DNA from 4 places in the Sporosarcina siberiensis genome. Region 1 is predicted to be linked to each of the others. Evidence: riboswitches for the same ligand, from Rfam matches in the RefSeq annotation. Region 1 holds a riboswitch; each other region holds the start of a gene.
The links. Region 1 has a riboswitch for S-adenosylmethionine ahead of ACFSFY_RS12480 (hypothetical protein). Riboswitches for the same ligand answer to the same signal wherever they lie in the genome.

Region 1 (4,882 bases):
ACCCTTATTGTGTGCAGTAAGACCGCCCACTTCAAATTGACCCTCACAAACTTCCTTCACTTCATAACCATATCCATTCAATAAACCATTCCAATTTTTCATCATCTCATCATCTCCATTTCATTTGATACCCCAAGTATACGGAAATGACTGTGACGCCCTTGTCACAGAAAAAGCCTCCCTACTGAGTAGAGAGGCTTCGAAATTATTCAGCATCATGTTGGATAATAAAAAACGTGCACGGTTCAATACGATAACTTTGCGTTCCCCGGACTGACTGGATGAATCGTTCAGGCAATCCGACTTCGACCAGTTTTTGTTTCACTCGCCGGATCTTTTGCCGATAATTATCCCAGTTAAAATCCTCGCTATCGTGAAACATTTCTTCCTGATTGCCGATGAGCTCATATAACGGCAATGCTTCCTGTTTGGCTGATTTTAACAGCAGCCGCTTCAGCAAATTTCCCAGCTGATGGGATATTCTTATGCTCAGATCACCGCTTTGAATATAAGGCTCTTCCACCGTCAAATCCACCCATACATCACCAGGCGATACATTCGATTCCAATTCTTTATACCGGTCACGTGAGATGAATTCTTCACCTGTATTGCTATTCAGCCGGTATTCCTTCAGAGCCAGCAGCGCTTTGACATCCGCTGAAAGTTGATCGATGCTGATGCCTTCTGTCTCTAGCGATTCTTCTGGCTGCAAGTCATCCACTGCCCGCATCGATTCTTTCACAAGCATCATCGCAGAGTAGCTGATGAACAAATGTGCCTTAACAACCTGATCCTCTGCCAATGGGAAATCCGGCGAGCTGTGTAAAATCGATTCTTTAAAAAAAGAAATCGCCTTTGTCCAATTCCCGTCTTTATAGTGGAGAAAGGCATATCGGTAATTCGCTTCCGCGTTATGCGGATCGATCCGCAAAATCTGCTGAAATGTCTGCTTGGCGACATAAGGATCCTTCCGATCGGTCTTCATATAAAAGGCATGTTCCAGCATAATGCCAATGAAATCATTTTGCTTGTCCGGATTATCAATCTTCAACTTCCGCTCCAGGTCCAGTATCTGAAAAGCCAATTGCGCAAGATGTGCATTGAAACCAAACGGTTCATTCCGCCTGGCTTCTTTCAACTTTCCGTACAGCTCTTGCAACCGCTTTTCACCTGTCACTTTTAAACGATTCATGAACTCCCCCCTCTACTTGACCTTAGGAAAAAACATCTAGATTGATTCACATATTAAAATCCTACCTCACTTCACACCAATGGCAAGTGTTCTCCAAACACATTCTTCATCAGCGCACGCTTCTTATCCTCTTTTACAGCTGTCAACTTGTCGATTTCTTGTTGGACGGCATGGATTTCAGCCATCTCCTGTTGAATGAACGTACGTGAAATCGTATCGCCTTGCTCATAATAATCGATTTTCCGCTGCAGCTCTGCCACATGCTGATGCCGCTGCATTGCACTTGCCGTTCCCGTCGGTTGTCGTTTCTGCACATTTTTTAGCTGGTCATACAATTCTTTTAATCTCGTCATTATCATCACTCCTGAATATTTTTCCAAACAAAAACTCTTCCCCCAATGAGAGAAGAGTTTGCATGCAAAAATTTCTCCTCATCGTTCAGGTTCCCCTGTTGGACGTAGCACCTTACCACAAGGCAGGTTGCTGAGACTTCGTCGGGCCAATTCCCTCCGTCTCTCTAAATAAGAAAAGAGTTTATGTTTAGTTGAGTATTAGTATAGGGCAAGTGAAGAATTCTGTCAATATGATTGTTTCTCTAAGGCCAATTCTTCAATCCATTTTCAAGGTACCTACGTGAGAAAAAACAACAAATAATTTAACCAATTGTATATATATACAAATCAGATAAACTTTTCAGCACATACATAGTAAATATGCATTTGTAGTGTATAGTCTTAATACTTTCACGCACAGCTGCCCAATATTCATCTATATAAATATTTTGAGCGTTATAGAAAAGTTAATAATCATTCATATTTTTCTTCCACTTTATAAAAAGATAACAACTTTTTTATTGTTATTTCAATTCCATACTTATGGAAGAGATCCTTTCTATTGGCAAATAATATTTTAACCATTTTAGATTTGTCAACTTGTAAACCGTAATGAATTTCACGATGACAATTCGGACATAATGTAACAATATTATCAGCAAAATCAATAGTGTTTTCAAATTGAGTTTGGGTAAACATGGGGACTAAGTGGTGCCCTTCTACAAAAGGTTTATTTAATTGTTCATTAATAAAGATTTTGGGGTACCTGTGTGAGAAACAACAACAAACAATTCAACCAATTGTATACACATACAAAATAAATGAACTTTTCAGCATATGCCTAATAAATATGTAATTGTAGTGTATAGTCAGAATACTTTCACGCACAGTTACTTAAAATTTAAAGTAAACAGTCATTGGAAAGTAGCATTCCAATGACTGTTTACCTTCGCCTTACTAGACAGTGGCTCAAAACTCCGCTTAGTTAGCTCATTCTGTCCGCAATCCTAAAATGAATAGAGGAAATATATATTCATTCAAAACTAGCAGAAACTGTTTGTTTGAAATTGATGATTACAATCACCTAGTAACGTAATTGGCTTATCAAGTATTTTAGGTTCTAGGGTTAAGCTGGATATATATACATGAAAGTTATTCCCTTGTAAATCACAAACTGTTGCACGTTTGTTTTTTATGTTTAAAATTTTTACATACCGTGGTTTAACGTTCCCCATAAAAGCCAGGTCACCTACCGACCGCTTAGTTTCTATAACCATTTCTTTAATTCTGGATACTATTACATCAGATTTATTCACCAAATGAAACTCTTTCATTTAGCTCCTCCTCACTATGGATTCAACTTTCATAAGAATCCGACTTTGTTATGAATAACAGCATTTAGTGTAAATAGTATTATTCTATGAGTCTTTACCAAACGCTAGAACATTAACCATCAGTTAAAAAACCTTTTATAATCGCTCTGGTTTAGACATATTTAGTCGGGGTTTTCTCAACTTGGTGTAAAAAACAATTAGAACTTAACCCATTTCTGCCCAGGTAAATATTCTCAATTTCTATAAAGATATTTAAATGCTATCTTTAACTTTTTATGCAAATCTTAATATACGTATTCTCAATTATTGATAAATGGATAATTGTTTTATTGAAACGTTTAGTATTATATAAATAAAAAAACCGAATTACGAAATGATTTGAAATCATTTTGTAATCCAGTATTTTACGTCAATTAAATTATTGGCAAATAAATTGGCCATTCAGCGATACTTAAGGAATTTTCTATGTTTAAGAAAATGAACAAACACAAGGTACTGTTTCATCTTGTATTTTAAGGAAGCTCTCGACGCCTTCCCTCTCCATTCGCTCTCTATAATCTTTTAGCGTGTAAGGGCCGCCATCTTTTTTCAAAATCGTAACATTTTTGTCGAAATGTTTTCGGAAGTTCTCCTCCATTTCTTCCTGCAATGCATACTTGTCTGGCCAAACTTGATATAGCTGTGCATAATGCTGAAATCCACCACGCACACAACGGCCAGCACAGTTTGCATGTGAAAAACCTAATGCATACATACGTGGTAGTGGAATGCCCCACTCTTTTTCAATAATCGCCTTCACATCTAAATCTTCACGAAAAGTTTCTATCATCGGAAAACGTGTTTCTACAGGTTCGATCGGATTATGTTCGTAAAATGCGGTTAGATTCTCCGCTCGATGCGATTCATGTGGACCAATACCGAAGTAAAGAATAGGTTCTAGGTTCCGTTCATCCCGAAGCTCTTCCAAAAAAACAATCGTCTGCTTCACTTTCAGTTCCTCTGAACATCGTGCTAAACGAGAATTACCAAGGAAGCGCGTATCGTAAAACACTTCCTCCGGAGTTCGTCCATCCATTCGTTCAGTAACTTCAATTCCTATATACTCGGCAACTTCGTCCATAAATCTATAATTATCCTCATCTTCCCAAAGCGTATTCGTAAAGAAAAGGATACAATTTTCTATTCCATGTGCTTGTACCATTTGATAGGCTACAAAAGCACTTGAAGCACCTCCGCTATACATTGCAACATGGACTGGTTTTCTAGTCATTTGAACCTCTCCTATTCAATGTATTCATTTATTAATTTATAAATAATATAATCTATTTCTTCCCTAGGGACAGTCTTACCAGCATTCTTAATCATACGATTAACATTATCATAAATAATATTAGATTTAGTAGATAACTCTAGTTTTCTAATTTTCTTATACTTATTATTATAGGTCAATTCGACAACATCATCACTGATTACGTCTTGATCATCCAAACTAATCAAGTCATTTTTAACTTGGCTTAAAAATAACTCATAAGTTGTGTCAGACCAATTTACCAACTCAGTTCCGATATAGATCATTGACATCTCTTCAATAGTCGATGCTTGTTTTAACGAAGACAATAAGCGATTTTTGATAATCACCTCAGCATCATATTCTTTTAAAAAGTCATCTTTAATAATAAAACTTTCTATATCTAGCTGTTCAAGCAGGTAATTTTTCACTGATTCTACAAAAAGTTTGTGATGTAACCTCAATTCAGACATTAACGCTTTTAAACCCTCTATATTATTGCCATACTTATCCTGTAAATATTCGATACTTGCTAGAGGTGTAACTTCGCTCTTTCTGATAACTTCTTTAAGTTGTAATAGCTCGTCAGAAAGATTATTTGTTATTTGTGTATGTCTTGGCAAAGCACGAAGCCAATTCAATAAACCACTGCTCACTCTTATTAAAGGTATGCTTTCTAACACATATTCGCTAATATACATTTTAAGATGTCTCTCTAAAGTATTCATCATATCAT
Region 2 (4,882 bases), on a different contig from region 1:
GTTTGAAACACAACTATATACAGGTCAAGGTCAGTTTCATTCATTGCAGTATTAGCAGCAATACCTACATTCTGTGTAAAATGTAATTCTTCTGAAATCCCAATGGAATAATAAGGGAACATTCGGTGGAGAGAATAGTGTATTCGAGAAGGAATATAGCTCCATCTTCCAGTCGTGCTATGCCAGTGTTCTTCGTAAATTGGTCTAATATAGTTTGGTTCGCTTTTTATTACTTTGAAAGGGATTTTTATTCCTTCTTTTAACACTTCTGAAATAGGGATGGCATCGGTAGGATAATTCACATCGGTTCCCTCTTCAAAAGGGAAAGGTGAATCAAGAATGGTGGTAGGTTCAGGTGGTTCAAGGCTGTCTAAACGTTGTTCCAATTCCTCAATCCGTTTGTGTTCACTTTTAATATTATTCGGTTGCGAGATGGATAACTCCGTTAGTTTTGTATTTAAGGACTTACTATAAACAAATAAGCTTAAAATAATTAAAAAACAAATAATATAACCAATCCTTGTTTTTAACATGATCTGATCACCTCAGCATATTATCTGCTTTTATGAGGGATTTATGCGGAAGATTAGTTATTTTAGCAGTCTTGGCGATAATATCAATTAACAAATTGATTGTAGCAATCAAAAGTTAAATACAATCGAGTATCTTCAGTATTAGGATGTTTTAATCGTTTAGCATTGTGCAAAAAAAGGGGTGCGTCCGTCTGGAACGGAAATCAACGTGTGAAGAAATCTCCACTTGGGTGCGTTTGCCGACAAAAATTACTTCCAGACACTTAGTTGATTAGAGTACCAATAGCCTATCTAAAGCCTGTTGTGTATAAATACTAAAGTTTATTACATTAGAAAAATGAAGAGTCCCAATTCATAATCGAATTAGGACTCTTTTTTGTATTTAATTTCGTTTATTATACCGGTTCCCTTTATAAGCTACACCATTTTCAATAAGGCATCTTTACCAATCATACCTGCATGAATCCCGAGACTTTCTGCTTCAGTTGTAACCATTTCGAGTGGGGCATTAAGCAATTGGTCAATTGTTTTAACGCCAACTGCTCTGCCCGCTATAATTTTGCGGTCACTCAAATGCCTATTCAATAGGCCTACATCTAGTGCACCACACATTATATACCCATTTTCGTTTGAAACAGTTAACAATGTAGTCTTTGGTAAATGAACCGTTACTGCAGTAAATGAATACCCATCAATAATAACAGTCGTCAATGACACCATTTAATCTACCCCTTTCACTTATATATATTTAGGGGAGTAGCAATGGGTTACTCTTCTTCAGAAACGACAGTAGCATTTTCCAGATGTTTATCTAAATCAGCAGTAAAGTCCTTTTTTTGCTCAATACTCCATTCGAGTTTTTCAGACATTAAATCGATTACAAGTTCTTTCCACTTATGTACCCAAGCGATATCAAACAGAAGAGCTCCGGTACGTCTCCAAAAGAAATCGACAGGAGTACAAGTGAATTCATCTTCAATCGAATAGACGACCTGAGCATAGATATCTACAGGCATTCCAAACTCTTCTGCGTCGGTTTTATAGTTCTCGATTAACGCGAAAATACGATCGATGTTGGAACCGTAATTTTGAACAAGAGAATAGGCGACTTCTTTTGATAAACCATGATCCATACCTAGGCGAACTTTGGAATACTTGTATGCTTCAAAACGCTTAGAACCACCTACGTGACCGCCCGAAATGGGCATGTTTTTTGTATTGCATGGAGAATATATTTTATCGTCCTCTTTTTGGTATTCGGATGTTATTAAGTCTACAATCGTTTCCGCCATTTTTCGGTAACCTGTTAGTTTTCCACCAGCTATCGTTATGAGTCCGGTTTTCGATTTCCAGATTTCATCTTTCCTTGAAATTTCGGAAGCATCTTTTCCTTCTTCTTGGATTAAAGGTCTCAGTCCTGCCCAACTAGATTCAATATCAGATTGCGAAATCTCTAAATCCGGGAAAATAAAATGAATAGCATCCAGTAAGTAGTTTTGATCCTGTTCAGTGGTTTTGGGGTTTTTTAAATCGCCGGCATAATCAGTGTCTGTTGTTCCGATATATGTTTTACCATCTCTTGGAATTGCCAAAACCATTCGGCCATCAGGAGTATCAAAGTAAATGGTCTGCTTCAATGGAAATACACTTTGATCGAAGACAATATGCACACCTTTTGTTAAGTGTAATTTTTTATTGTCCAAAGGAAGGTCTTTTTCTCTTACTGTATTAACCCATGGACCGGCAGCATTCACAATCTTTTTGCCATGTATTTCATAAGACTCGCCGTTCAACTGATCCACAACTTTTATTCCAACAATTTTTTCGTCTGTATAAAGAAACTCTTCAACTTTAGTGTAATTGAGTACTGTTGCTCCTTGTGTTTTTGCCTCTTTCATAACTTCTATTGTTAACCTGGCATCATCTGAACGGTATTCAACGAAACGCCCTGCACCTAATAATCCTTCCTGCTTGAACTTGGGCTCAGCTTGCAGCGTTTCCTTTACAGTAAGCATGCTTTTTCTTTCATCTTTCTTAACACGCGCAAGCATGTCATAAACTCTCAAACCGATTGATGAACTGAACTTTCCAAATGTACCATTTTTGTAAATAGGTAAAATAAGCCACTGTGGAGTGGTAACATGCGGACCATTTTCGTAGACGATAGCTCGTTCTCTTCCAACCTGCGACACGATTTTTATTTCAAAACTTTTTAAATAGCGCAAACCACCGTGAATCATTTTTGTTGAACGACTGGAAGTACCACCAGAAAAATCTTGCATTTCTACGAGAGCCGTTTTCAATCCCCGGCTTGCTGCATCCATTGCAATACCGGCCCCGGTTACTCCGCCACCAATGATTAATACATCAAATTCTTCTGTTTGCATTTTTGCAATCGTTTCATGCCTATGAGAATTAGAAGTTTGTTTATTCATAAGATGTGTGCACCTCCGTTGATAATTTCTGTGATTTACTTAAATGATACTATAATACCGTGGGCTATACCTATTGAAATTACTTGAATAACCAGATATAGTTAAGCAATATGTATGTATTTATACTATTTAACAGGTTGCTAATATATTGACAATATTAATCTTTCATGAAATAATTCAAGTACTATTTTTATAGACAAAAAAATCACATATACTCTTATCCAGAGCAGGCGGAGGGAAAAGCCCAATGAAGCCCGGCAACCGACTCATTTTGAGCACGGTGCTAATTCTTCTAGCTAATAGAGCTAAAAGATAAGAAGTTGTTTGAAAAGACCTCTTCTTAATTGATAGGGTCTTTTTTAGCGTTATGGTAAACAGATAGATAGTGTTAGAGGTGAAATTAAGTTTAACTCTAGATTGAAACAGTTCAAAATCTATGAAAGAGTTATAGAGTAAACATTTTCAACCGAACTAATTATTAGATTTATCGAGGAGGATGCAATATGGGTTTAACAGCTACTTATTTATTTCCAACAGATGCAAATCAACAAAAGATTGCTGAGCAACATGCGCTTGGACTGACAATTGGATCTTGGACGGACATTCCACATCTTGAACAGGAGCAATTGAAAAAACATAAAGGTGAAGTAATTTCAGTGGAAAAGGGCGAATTAAAAGATACGGTGAAAATATTTTATCCTTCCGCAAATTTTTCTGCAGACTTACCAGCAATTTTAACCACAGTTTATGGTAAATTATCTTTCTTTGAGGGATATGAGTTAATCGATATGGATTTCGATGCAGATTTACTTGGTAAGTTCCCAGGTCCCAGATTTGGTACAAAAGGTATTCGTGAACAATTAGGTGTATACGATCGTCCTTTGTTAAAAGCCATTTTCAAAGGTGTCATGGGTAAAGATTTAAAGTTTTTCTCTTCACAATTGGAAGATTTACTGGCTGGCGGCATTGATTTAATAAAAGATGATGAGATTTTATTTGAAAATGAATTGACGCCATTTTTGAAAAGAATTACGACTGCAAAAGAAATTATTCATAATCATTATGAAAATACCGGAGCACGAGCACTGTATGCCGTTAATTTATCTGGAAGAACGCATGAATTGCATGAAAAAGCGGAGCAAGCTGCTGAATTAGGAGCAAATGCATTATTATTTAATGTGCATGCGTATGGTTTAGATGCACTGCAAGGATTGCGTGAAAATAATAATGTTGGGTTGCCAATATTGGCACATTCTGCTTTATCCGGCGTTCTTGCTGGACAAGCAGGACATGGATATTCGTACTCGTTGCTCGTTGGAAAGCTTACACGTCTTATAGGTGGGGATCTTTCCTTGTATCCAAGTCCGTATGGTAATGTTGCTATACCGCTCTCAGATGCTTTGGCTATTAATCAAGCACTAACGGAGGAGAATGGATTTGAACAAACGTTTTCCGTACCATCTGCTGGAATTCATCCCGGAATGGTACCCCAATTAGTGAATGATTTTGGTGATAATCTTGTAGTCAATGCAGGTGGGGGTATTTTTGGTCATTCTGATGGTCCAACTGCTGGAGCACAAGCCTTTAGAGCTGCAATCGATGCAAGCGTTCAAAAGATATCTTTACAAGAAGCTGCAAAAACATCTAAACCATTGCAACAGGCAATTACCCAATGGGGCGTAATTGAACCGAATTAAAGTAGCATTCTCAAATTCACAATTGAGTAGTGATTATGACAAACATATCTTCAAGTACTGATTGTAATTTGATTATTATAGTTAGAACTATGAATTATCGGTGATCGGTAATATGTAGAAGGGGGTTGAGAAAATTGGGTACATCAATAAGACCCGTTATCTTTTGTGATTTTGACGGGACCATTACAATGAAAGATAACATCGTTAATATAATGGA
Region 3 (4,882 bases), on a different contig from region 1:
TTAATGTCAAAAGAAGTTAGACTCCATCAGAATGTAAAAGATTATTTGGAGAGTTTGTCTGAAACAGATACTGTAATGGTGAAGAAATCGATTGGGAAAACCGCCAGAGTTATGAAGACCAATCATTCTATTGAGTTGGAAGAGTTGGAAAAACAAGGTGCTACCTTCGAAGAGATTTTCCCTTATATAAGTGGGGAGTCGTATAAAGAGCTAATTGATACGGGTAATTTAAATACAGGAGTAATCGCACTTGGGCAAACGATCGGTCTTATCGATGAAGTAAAAACTGTAGCTGAAATCATAGAAGAAATTGTTTATGACTATCGCAATCAATTAAGTTATTTGACGATGAATACAATGGGAAAAAGGTGAAAAACTTTGACTGATTTCACAAATCAAGTAGCAGTTATTACAGGAGCAGGTAAAGGCATTGGTAAAGAAATCGCCAAAAAGATTGGCCTTTCAGGAGGTCATGTATGTCTTTTAGATGTGGATGAAAGTATCTTAAATGCAACGGCTATTGAGTTTAGGGAGATGGGAATTTCCTTTGAAAAGTATGTCGTCGATATTACAGCTGAAGAAGATGTGAAGAAAGTATTTGCAGAAATTAATAAGACACATAATAGAGTAGATATTCTCGTGAATAATGCAGGGATTATACGGGACAACTTACTATTCAAAATGAGCACACTAGACTGGGACCAAGTAATGAATGTCCATTTAAAGGGAGCATTTATTTGTAGTAAATATGCACAAGAACTCATGGTGAAGAATGCGTACGGTAGAATCATTAATCTCTCGTCCGTTTCTGCTTTAGGGAATAGAGGACAGGCGAACTATGCAACGGCCAAAGCCGGTATCCAAGGTTTTACAAAAACATTAGCATTGGAGCTAGGGCGTTATAACATTACGGTTAACGCAGTTGCTCCTGGTTTCATTGTTACCGAAATGACGAAATCTGTGGCTGAACGTAATGGCATAGCATTTGAGCAGTTGGTTGAAGAAAAGGCCAAACAAATCCCTGTGAAACGTGCAGGAATGCCGGAAGATGTTGCTCACGCAGTTTGTTTCTTTGCAAGTAAAGAATCCTCTTTCGTTTCTGGACAAGTTTTATATGTTGCCGGTGGTCCCAAAGCATAAAGTAGAAATTTGAGAAGTTATTGAAACTTATATTAATAAGAAAGAGAGTAGGTGTAACATGATACGCTTTACTCTCATCATGTTAATGTGCTTGACATATATGATAAATGCGTATATTTCCCACCCTTTGATAACTGTTTTGTTTACTATAGTTTCAGTAGCTACTTTTCTAACGGTTGTTTTTTCTATGGAGATCAAAGGAAGGCTGTTCACATTATTTCTTTTTACTACGGGAATGATTATACATTTTATAAATGGCAATAGGGGACTTCAGCTGTTTGAGGGGATTACACAAAACCTTCCACTGCTTGCAATCCTAATATTGGCTCCTCTGCTGTCAATCCCGCTTAGAAGAGAAGGAATAATTGATACTATCGTTTCCGGGTTATCAAACAATAAAAATGATGAACGTAAAACATTTTATAGTATGAGTTCTTTTATGATGCTGTTAGCACCTATATTAAATATGGGTGCGATACGCATCGTGCATGACTTTGTAAAAGATGTTAAAATTGAGCCCAAAATGTTGTCTCGTTCTTACTACTTAGGGTTTACACCTGCCGTTCTTTGGTCACCATTTTTTGCCTCAGTAGGTATTGTAATCTATTTATTAGAAGTTAAATATATGTCCTATATATTAGTAGGAATTACGTTTTCACTTATGCAAGCTGTTGTAGGTTTGTTTTTACTGAGACCGAAAGCGACTACTCATACACTTTTACAAGAGCCTGGACAATTGAAGCCTGATGAGAATGGTTTGAAGAACATATTTTTTCTTATAGTATTTGTTTTAGGGTTGATTCTATTATTGATTAGTATGGAATCGTTGCTTCATAAACCAATGCTGTTATTGGTTAGTTTTATTTGTGTTTTGGTTCCATTTGTTTGGGTTGTTCTGCGTAATAAATGGGCTGTTGTTAGAGAAGAGTATTTGCACTATAAGGACCGTTTGTTAATTGGATCTAGAATGGAAATCTCCCTATTTTTAAGTGCGGGTATTTTCGGGAATGCAATTGCCAATACACCTTTTATTAATGTGCTAAAAAGCGCAATAGAGTGGTCAGTAAATGAATCACTTGCTGTATTGTTTTTGTTTATCCTCTTGTTTGTGACCGGGGTAGCAATGATTGGAGTTCACCAAATCATTTCAATACCTTTAATTTTATTAACGCTTATTGAATCAGGAATTCCATTTAATCCTTTACCTATTGCTTTTATGTGTATTTTTAGTTGGATGCTATCAGCTGCTATTAGTCCTTTAAATGCGATGAACATTATAATAAGCCAGAATGTAAAAAAAGATGGTTTTACCGTTGCGTTTAAATGGAATGGATTGTATTTTCTAGTAATTACTTTAATGGCATTTGGTTACATATATATTATTGATATGTTTTAAAAAGGATGTATTTTCATTAAAAGTAAGTATGCTTAGACTAAAAGTCTTTTTTTAGAATTAGTTTTCAGAAACTTTTAAATAAACACTTGACTTTATATTGCGACTACATCTATACTATGTAACAAGATGGAAAACTGAATACAACAACACTCTTATCAAGAGCGGCGGAGGGATTAGGCCCTACGATGCCCAGCAACCAGCAAGTGACCAACTTGCAAAGGTGCTACTTCCTACAGTTTCGTGTAAACGGACTGAAAGATAAGGGGAGGAATTTGCGAAAGCGTAACCCTCTTCTTAAGCGAAGGGGGTTATTTTTTATTCCTTGGAACCCCCAACGCCTCCGCACTATATTTTTCATCTAAAAAACTACTGGAGGTAATGACAATGACAAACGAAAACCTAAAACCTGAAACACTTCTACTACACGGTGGACAAAAGCCTGATCCGGTGACTGGATCCCGTGCGTTGCCAATTCATAGAACAACTTCTTTCGTTTTTCGAGATACGGAACATGCACAAAACTTATTTGGTTTATCAGAAGCTGGAAACATCTACTCACGAATTACGAATCCGACGGTAGCTGTGTTTGAAGAACGCCTAGCGCTTCTCGAGGGCGGAACGGCTGCGGTAGCTCTTTCTTCGGGAATGGCCGCAATTGCTTTCTCAATTTTGAATGTTGCAGGTACTGGTGATGAGATAGTGGCAGCAAGTAATTTGTACGGTGGCACATATAACTTATTTGCGGTTACACTTCCTCGTTATGGAATTACTGTGAAGTTTGTTGATGTGACGGATCCAGAAAACTTCCGGGCTGCAATTACGGATAAAACGAAAGCGATTTTTGCAGAAACAATCGGAAATCCAGGTCTTCACGTTCTTGATATCGAAGCTGTAGCAGAAGTTGCACATGAAAACGGATTGCCGTTACTGATTGACAATACATTCCCATCACCATATGGTTCAAATCCAATTGAGTTTGGAGCGGATGTCGTGATTCATTCCGCAACGAAATGGATTGGTGGCCACGGTACGACTATTGGTGGAATTGTGGTCGATGCTGGAAAGTTTGATTGGACACAAGGTAGATTCCCAGGATTTACAGAGCCCGATGCATCGTATGGTGGCTTGCGTTACGGAATTGACGCAGCGGCAGCAGCATTCGCAACAAAACTGCGCGTACAGTTATTACGCGACTTTGGACCATGTCTCGACCCTGACAGTGCATTCAACTTCTTGCAAGGGTTAGAAACGCTTCACTTGCGTGTTCCAAGACATAATGAAAATGCGGTTAAAGTGGCTGAATTCTTGAAGAATCATCCTTCAGTGGAATGGGTTACTTTTACAGGTAATACAGATCATCCATCACATGATCTTGCTAAGAAGTATTTGAAGAATGGTTTTGGTTCTATCGTGATTTTCGGCATTAAAGGTGGCCGTGATGCGGGTAGAAAAGTAATTGACAATGTGGATATCTGGTCGCATGTAGCGAACGTAGGGGATGCAAAATCACTAATCATCCATCCGGCTTCGACAACACATCAACAACTAGGTCCGGAAGATTTGAAGAAGTCTGGTGTTACAGAAGAGCTTATCAGACTTTCAGTAGGCCTAGAATCAGTTGATGATATCATTGCAGATCTTAAACAAGCGATTGAGAAGGCAGTTCCAGTGACGGTGTGATTAGAGTATATTGCGAGAGACGGTTTATTCGTCTCTCTTTTGTTGGTGGTACAGCAGATTCCATCTATAATTCCTAGTATCAAATGATGAAAACGAATGCAAAGGGGACTTAAAACAATGAATATAGAAAAAAGAATACCTGTGAAACAGTTGAAAAAGTTTTGTTATGAAGTATTTACAGCTCTCGGTATACCAAAGAATGAATCTGAAGTGATAGCGGATAGTTTAGTCGATGCGAATGTGATGGGAGTAGATTCACATGGAGTTACAAGATTAGCGGATTACATAGGTCGATTAGAAAATGGAGTGATTAAAAATCACACGGAGTTAACGGTATTAAGAGAAACTGAAACAACGACGCTATACGATGCAAATAACGGTTGGGGTCAATATGCAGGGAAAATTGCAATGGAAAATGCGATAGAAAAAGCAAAGAAATATGGTAGTGCATTTGTAGGTGTTAGTAATTCAAATCATTTTGGGACCGCTTCATATTTCACGAGAATGGCAGCCAATGCAGGTTGTCTAGGAATCGCTATGACGAACACGTCGCCAATAATGGTTGCATGGGGAGCGAAGAAACCTACATTAGGGACGAACCCAATCTCTATTGCCGTTCCTTCGAACAATGAGCCCGTAATTTTGGATATGGCAACTAGTAATGTA
Region 4 (4,882 bases), on a different contig from region 1:
ATTATAAGGCATTCCCTTAGGAACAATAAAATTAAATCCTTGACTAAGTGCTATTGATAACGTTAAAGCAATCGCTGTTACGAAAAGCATTTGTGTCCACATCATTTTAAATAATGAGCTTGTTTTTACTCCAATCGCTTTAAGAATTCCGTATAATCCTATTTTTTGTACATTCATCATATAGAAGAAAATAGCGAACAACATACCACTAATGACAACTAAAAACCAAACAATCATATTTAGTGACATTTGTTCTGCACTGTAACTAGGAATAGTGTTTAAAAAGCTTTTATTAGAAAAAGATTGAAGCCCAGTGTACGTTTGACCCTTATCTTGTCCTGGAATAAATACCAATTGCATTTCATTAACACGATAGATTTCTTTGTAGTTTTCCATATTAATGTATGCAACAGGCGCATGACTGTATTTTTCTTGATCTACAAAACCTTTTACAATAAATTCACCACTGAACTGATTGTTTGTAAGTACATCGCCAATACTAATTCCTGCATCTTCCAATGATTGATCTAATATTATTTCTCCATCTTTTACTTTTTGGAACAGATTCGATTCAGTCGATGTTACAAACGCAACACTTCGTTGTTTATCTTCTGGATCATTTAAAAATCCCATTTGAATAGAAAATGCCGCTGCATCCTTTTGTTCACTAAGGATTTGGTCTTGCACATTGACATCTATTCGTGAAAGATTGTACGTTTCATCGGCATCTGAATTCATATAAAATTGACCATCAGATAGATTTTTTATTAAGGCGGCATTATCTTGTGATAACCCGTTCGATAATCCTGATATGATAAAGGTTAAAAAGCTAACCAGAAATACAATCGATCCTAATATTATAAAACGTGTCTTATTCTTTTTGATTTCTTTCCATGCAATATACATAAAATCTCCTCCATAAATTAGCTTCTTAATATAGTGTAACGCTCGAGTATGAACGGAACATTAACTTGAGTACACTTTTTCTATGATGAAGAAATATTAAAAAATCGAAAAAGAGATTTAATTATAAGGTTTCCCACTTTTTAAAATTGCTTGACACTTTCAAATGTTACGTGTAATGTGAACATCAATAACTTAATAGAAATTTTCTTATCCAGAGAGGTGAAGGGACTGGCCCTATGATACCTCAGCAACAGACTTTTATAGTACTGTGCTAATTCCAGTAGTTAATAACTTGGAGATGAGAAGAGAAAAACGCGAATTTTGCAAAACCCTCTTCTTTTATAATGAAGGGGATTTTTTATTTAGTAAATTAATTTAGAGAGTTTGGAAATCGATATCTAAAATTGAATAGTTTTCTTATCTAGAGAGGTTTAGGGACTGGCCCGATGACGCCTCAGCAACCCCCATTTATGGAAAGGTGCTAATTCCAGCAAGTCTATCAACGACTTGGAAGATGAGTTTTATTTGGTCATCTTCCTATGCATTTGAGGGAGATGATTTTTTATTTGTAAGATTTTAATTCAAAGGAGGGATTGTTTTTGGTTCATTTTAGTAAACAGACAGAACTCGTACAAATAGGTAATCGAAAAGATGAAAAGCATGGTGCTATAAGTACTCCGATTTATCTTTCAACAGCATATCATCATGATGAAATTGGACTCGGTCAAGGTTATGCTTATTCAAGAACTGGAAGTCCTACGCGAGATGTATTAGAAGAAGCAGTCGCAAGTCTTGAAAGTGGTGACGATGCATTTGCCTGTAGTTCCGGAATGAGTGCAGTTCAACTTGTATTTTCAATGTTTGAAAAAGATTCGCACTTTATTGTCTCTCGAGATCTTTATGGTGGCTCTTATAGAATGTTTGAATTATTTGAGAGGAATTATGGTTTTACTTTTACGTATTGGGACGGGAGAGAAGAAGAGCAACTTAACGAATATATTCAGGAAAATACAAAGGCCGTTTTTCTTGAGACACCGACAAACCCGCTGATGCAGGAAACAGATATAGCGTTAACGGCCAAATTCACTGAGAGACATGAGCTGTTATTAATTGTAGATAATACTTTTTATACTCCTTATATACAACGTCCAATTGAAGAAGGTGCAGATGTTGTGATTCACAGTGCAACTAAATATTTAGGGGGTCATAACGATATACTTGCTGGTCTCGTTATTTCAAAAGGAGAAAAGTTAGGCAAAGAATTAAAGTATTTACACAATGCATGTGGATCTATCCTAGCTCCTTTTGATTGTTGGCTTTTAATTAGAGGCTTAAAGACACTTGCACTGCGTATGAACCAACATGAAAAGAATGCTCTTATCATTCAACAATTTTTAGAAGACCATTCTTCAGTAACGGATGTATTTTATCCTAGAAGAGGAGGTATGGTTAGCTTTTTAATAGCAAAAGAAGAATGGGTGTCGACATTTTTAAAGTCGCTGAAATTGTTTTCATTTGCGGAAAGTTTGGGTGGAGTGGAGAGTTTTATTACGTACCCCGCAACGCAAACGCATGCAGAGATACCTGAAGATATCCGAAAGGAATATGGACTAACCAATTGTTTGCTTCGAATTTCTGTAGGGATAGAAGATGAAATAGATTTGGTTGCAGATTTACAACAGGCATTTCAAGAGTGTGAAAAATTATTGAATCTTGAAGTTTAGGAAAGGGAAGTGAATTGGTTGGATTTACTAAAAACGATGAGGGAACGCATACTAATTGGCGATGGCGCAATGGGAACCCTTCTATATTCTCACGGAGTGGACCGCTGTTTTGAAGAGTTGAACTTGACACACCCAGAACAAGTTCTTCATATACATCAAGCTTATATTCAAGCGGGTGCCGACGTTATTCAAACGAATACATACGGTGCAAATTATATTAAACTTTCAAGATACGGTTTAGAAGATCAAGTGAAAAAAATCAATCAAGCTGCTGTTAAATTAGCAAAACAAGCAGCAAAGGAAGATACATTTATTCTTGGAACAATTGGAGGTATTCACGGCTCCCAAACTGAAATTGGAACTAAAGAGGAAATCAAGAGAAGTTTTAGAGAGCAATTGTATTGCCTTCTTCTTGAAGGGGTGGACGGATTAATTCTTGAAACTTATTATGACTTTGATGAGTTAACAACAGTACTTAAAATTGCTCGTGAAGTATCAGACCTACCAATCATCGCGAACGTTTCAATGCAAGAAGCTGGGGTCTTGCAAAATGGGATGACGCTTGCAGATTCCCTTTTAAAATTGGAGGAATTGGGAGCAGACGTTGTTGGTATCAATTGTAAATTCGGCCCTTATCATATGCTTAAATCATTGGAATTCGTACCCCTCCCAAAACGTGCAATGCTTGCAGTGTATCCAAATGCGAGTTTGCCTAGCTATCAGGATGGGAAATTATTTTATGAGAATAAACCGGAGTATTTTAAAGAGCAGGCAGAGAGTTTCCGTAGTGAAGGGATTCATCTTATCGGTGGATGTTGCGGTACAACACCTGAGCATATTCAGGCATTAGCAGAGGGTTTCATCAACAGAAAGCCTGTTACAGAAAAAATCATTAAAACAGAAGAAATTAAAGTGAATGTTTCAGAGCAAAAGCGATTAACAAAACCCAGTTTACTAGAGATTGTGAAAGAACGACATTCTATTATTGTAGAACTTGATACACCAAAACATTTAGATACTGACCTATATTTTCAAGGTGCAGAAGCATTGCAAAAAGCCGGTGTGGATGCCATTACACTTGCAGATAATTCGCTTGCAAGTCCTAGAATATGTAATGCGTCAATGGGTTCATTAATTCAACAGAAATTTGACGTGTCGCCACTTGTTCACATTACTTGCCGGGATCGAAACTTAATAGGCCTGCAATCACATCTTATGGGTTTGCATACTTTAGGCATAACTGAACTACTAGCGATTACGGGTGATCCTACAAAAATAGGCGATTTCCCTGGAGCAACCTCAGTTTTTGATGTCACATCATTTGGTTTGCTTGAAATGATTCAACAATTTAATGCTGGAATATCACCCTCAGGAAAGTCTTTGAAACAAAAGACGAATTTTACAGTTGCGGCTGCATTTAATCCAAACGTACGTAATCTAGATCGAGCAACACTACGTCTGGAAAAGAAAATTGAAGCAGGTGCGGATTACTTTATTACGCAACCAATTTACAGTCCTGAAAAAATTATTGCTGTCTATGAAGCAACTAAACATTTGAAAGCACCCATTTATATTGGAATTATGCCTTTAACTTCAACTCAAAATGCCGAATTTCTTCATAATGAAGTCCCAGGTATTAAATTAACGGATGAGGTCCGAGCAAGAATGGCTTTGTTTACAAATGACCGTGAACAATCAACACGTGAAGGAATTGAAATATCAAAAGAGCTCATTGATGTTGCACTCGAGTATTTTCATGGAATCTATTTAATCACTCCTTTTACTCGCTATGACATAACGGTTAAATTGACAAATTATATAAAAAGTAAAGTAAATGTAGAGGCAGTAGCGAAAGCATTGGTGACATTGAACTAAAAAACAGAACAACTAAAACATAAAACTGAGGAGATGGATGATATGGTAAAAGTACAAAGTTCAACTATTGGATACCCACGTATTGGTGGAAAGCGCGAATGGAAAAGAGCATTAGAAAGTTTTTGGAGTGGGTCAATTTCAGAAGTCGAATTATTAACGAAGACAAAAGAAATACGTCTAGACAATCTTCGGAAGCAAAAGGAAATCGGTATTGATTTAATCCCTGTAGGTGACTTCTCATTATATGATCATGTACTAGATACATCAATAATGTTCGGAATTGTGCCGACCCGTTTCGAGTATGCTGGTGGGAAAGTTCCATTAGATACCTACTTTGCTATAGCCCGTGGTAATAAAGATGCAATTGCTTCAGAAAT

Region 2: it holds a riboswitch for S-adenosylmethionine, as region 1 does, so the genes downstream of both, ACFSFY_RS10440 (2,3-diketo-5-methylthiopentyl-1-phosphate enolase) here and ACFSFY_RS12480 (hypothetical protein) in region 1, are expected to answer to the same signal.
Region 3: it holds a riboswitch for S-adenosylmethionine, as region 1 does, so the genes downstream of both, ACFSFY_RS07875 (O-acetylhomoserine aminocarboxypropyltransferase/cysteine synthase family protein) here and ACFSFY_RS12480 (hypothetical protein) in region 1, are expected to answer to the same signal.
Region 4: it holds a riboswitch for S-adenosylmethionine, as region 1 does, so the genes downstream of both, ACFSFY_RS08355 (PLP-dependent transferase) here and ACFSFY_RS12480 (hypothetical protein) in region 1, are expected to answer to the same signal.

Annotation. Positions count from the first base shown of each region.
Region 1 is NZ_JBHUGI010000032.1:327,788-332,669, forward strand. It holds gene ACFSFY_RS12470 (M20/M25/M40 family metallo-hydrolase) at 1-105, opposite strand, end outside; gene ACFSFY_RS12475 (tetratricopeptide repeat protein) at 206-1,192, opposite strand; gene ACFSFY_RS12480 (hypothetical protein) at 1,264-1,551, opposite strand; SAM riboswitch class I at 1,621-1,720, opposite strand; gene ACFSFY_RS12485 (HNH endonuclease) at 1,999-2,316, opposite strand; gene ACFSFY_RS12490 (hypothetical protein) at 2,568-2,858, opposite strand; gene ACFSFY_RS12495 (hypothetical protein) at 3,328-4,128, opposite strand; gene ACFSFY_RS12500 (hypothetical protein) at 4,140-4,882, opposite strand, start outside.
Region 2 is NZ_JBHUGI010000027.1:81,494-86,375, reverse strand. It holds gene ACFSFY_RS10455 (hypothetical protein) at 1-386, opposite strand, end outside; gene ACFSFY_RS10450 (YunC family protein) at 951-1,253, opposite strand; gene ACFSFY_RS10445 (glycerol-3-phosphate dehydrogenase/oxidase) at 1,301-2,968, opposite strand; SAM riboswitch class I at 3,183-3,287, shown strand; gene ACFSFY_RS10440 (2,3-diketo-5-methylthiopentyl-1-phosphate enolase) at 3,472-4,665, shown strand; gene ACFSFY_RS10435 (2-hydroxy-3-keto-5-methylthiopentenyl-1-phosphate phosphatase) at 4,800-4,882, shown strand, end outside.
Region 3 is NZ_JBHUGI010000021.1:97,992-102,873, forward strand. It holds gene ACFSFY_RS07860 (NAD(P)H-dependent flavin oxidoreductase) at 1-372, shown strand, start outside; gene fabG (3-oxoacyl-ACP reductase FabG) at 379-1,140, shown strand; gene ACFSFY_RS07870 (hypothetical protein) at 1,328-2,536, shown strand; SAM riboswitch class I at 2,686-2,801, shown strand; gene ACFSFY_RS07875 (O-acetylhomoserine aminocarboxypropyltransferase/cysteine synthase family protein) at 2,921-4,216, shown strand; gene ACFSFY_RS07880 (Ldh family oxidoreductase) at 4,334-4,882, shown strand, end outside.
Region 4 is NZ_JBHUGI010000024.1:84,323-89,204, forward strand. It holds gene ACFSFY_RS08350 (FtsX-like permease family protein) at 1-906, opposite strand, end outside; SAM riboswitch class I at 1,111-1,211, shown strand; SAM riboswitch class I at 1,321-1,427, shown strand; gene ACFSFY_RS08355 (PLP-dependent transferase) at 1,506-2,630, shown strand; gene ACFSFY_RS08360 (bifunctional homocysteine S-methyltransferase/methylenetetrahydrofolate reductase) at 2,649-4,505, shown strand; gene metE (5-methyltetrahydropteroyltriglutamate--homocysteine S-methyltransferase) at 4,548-4,882, shown strand, end outside.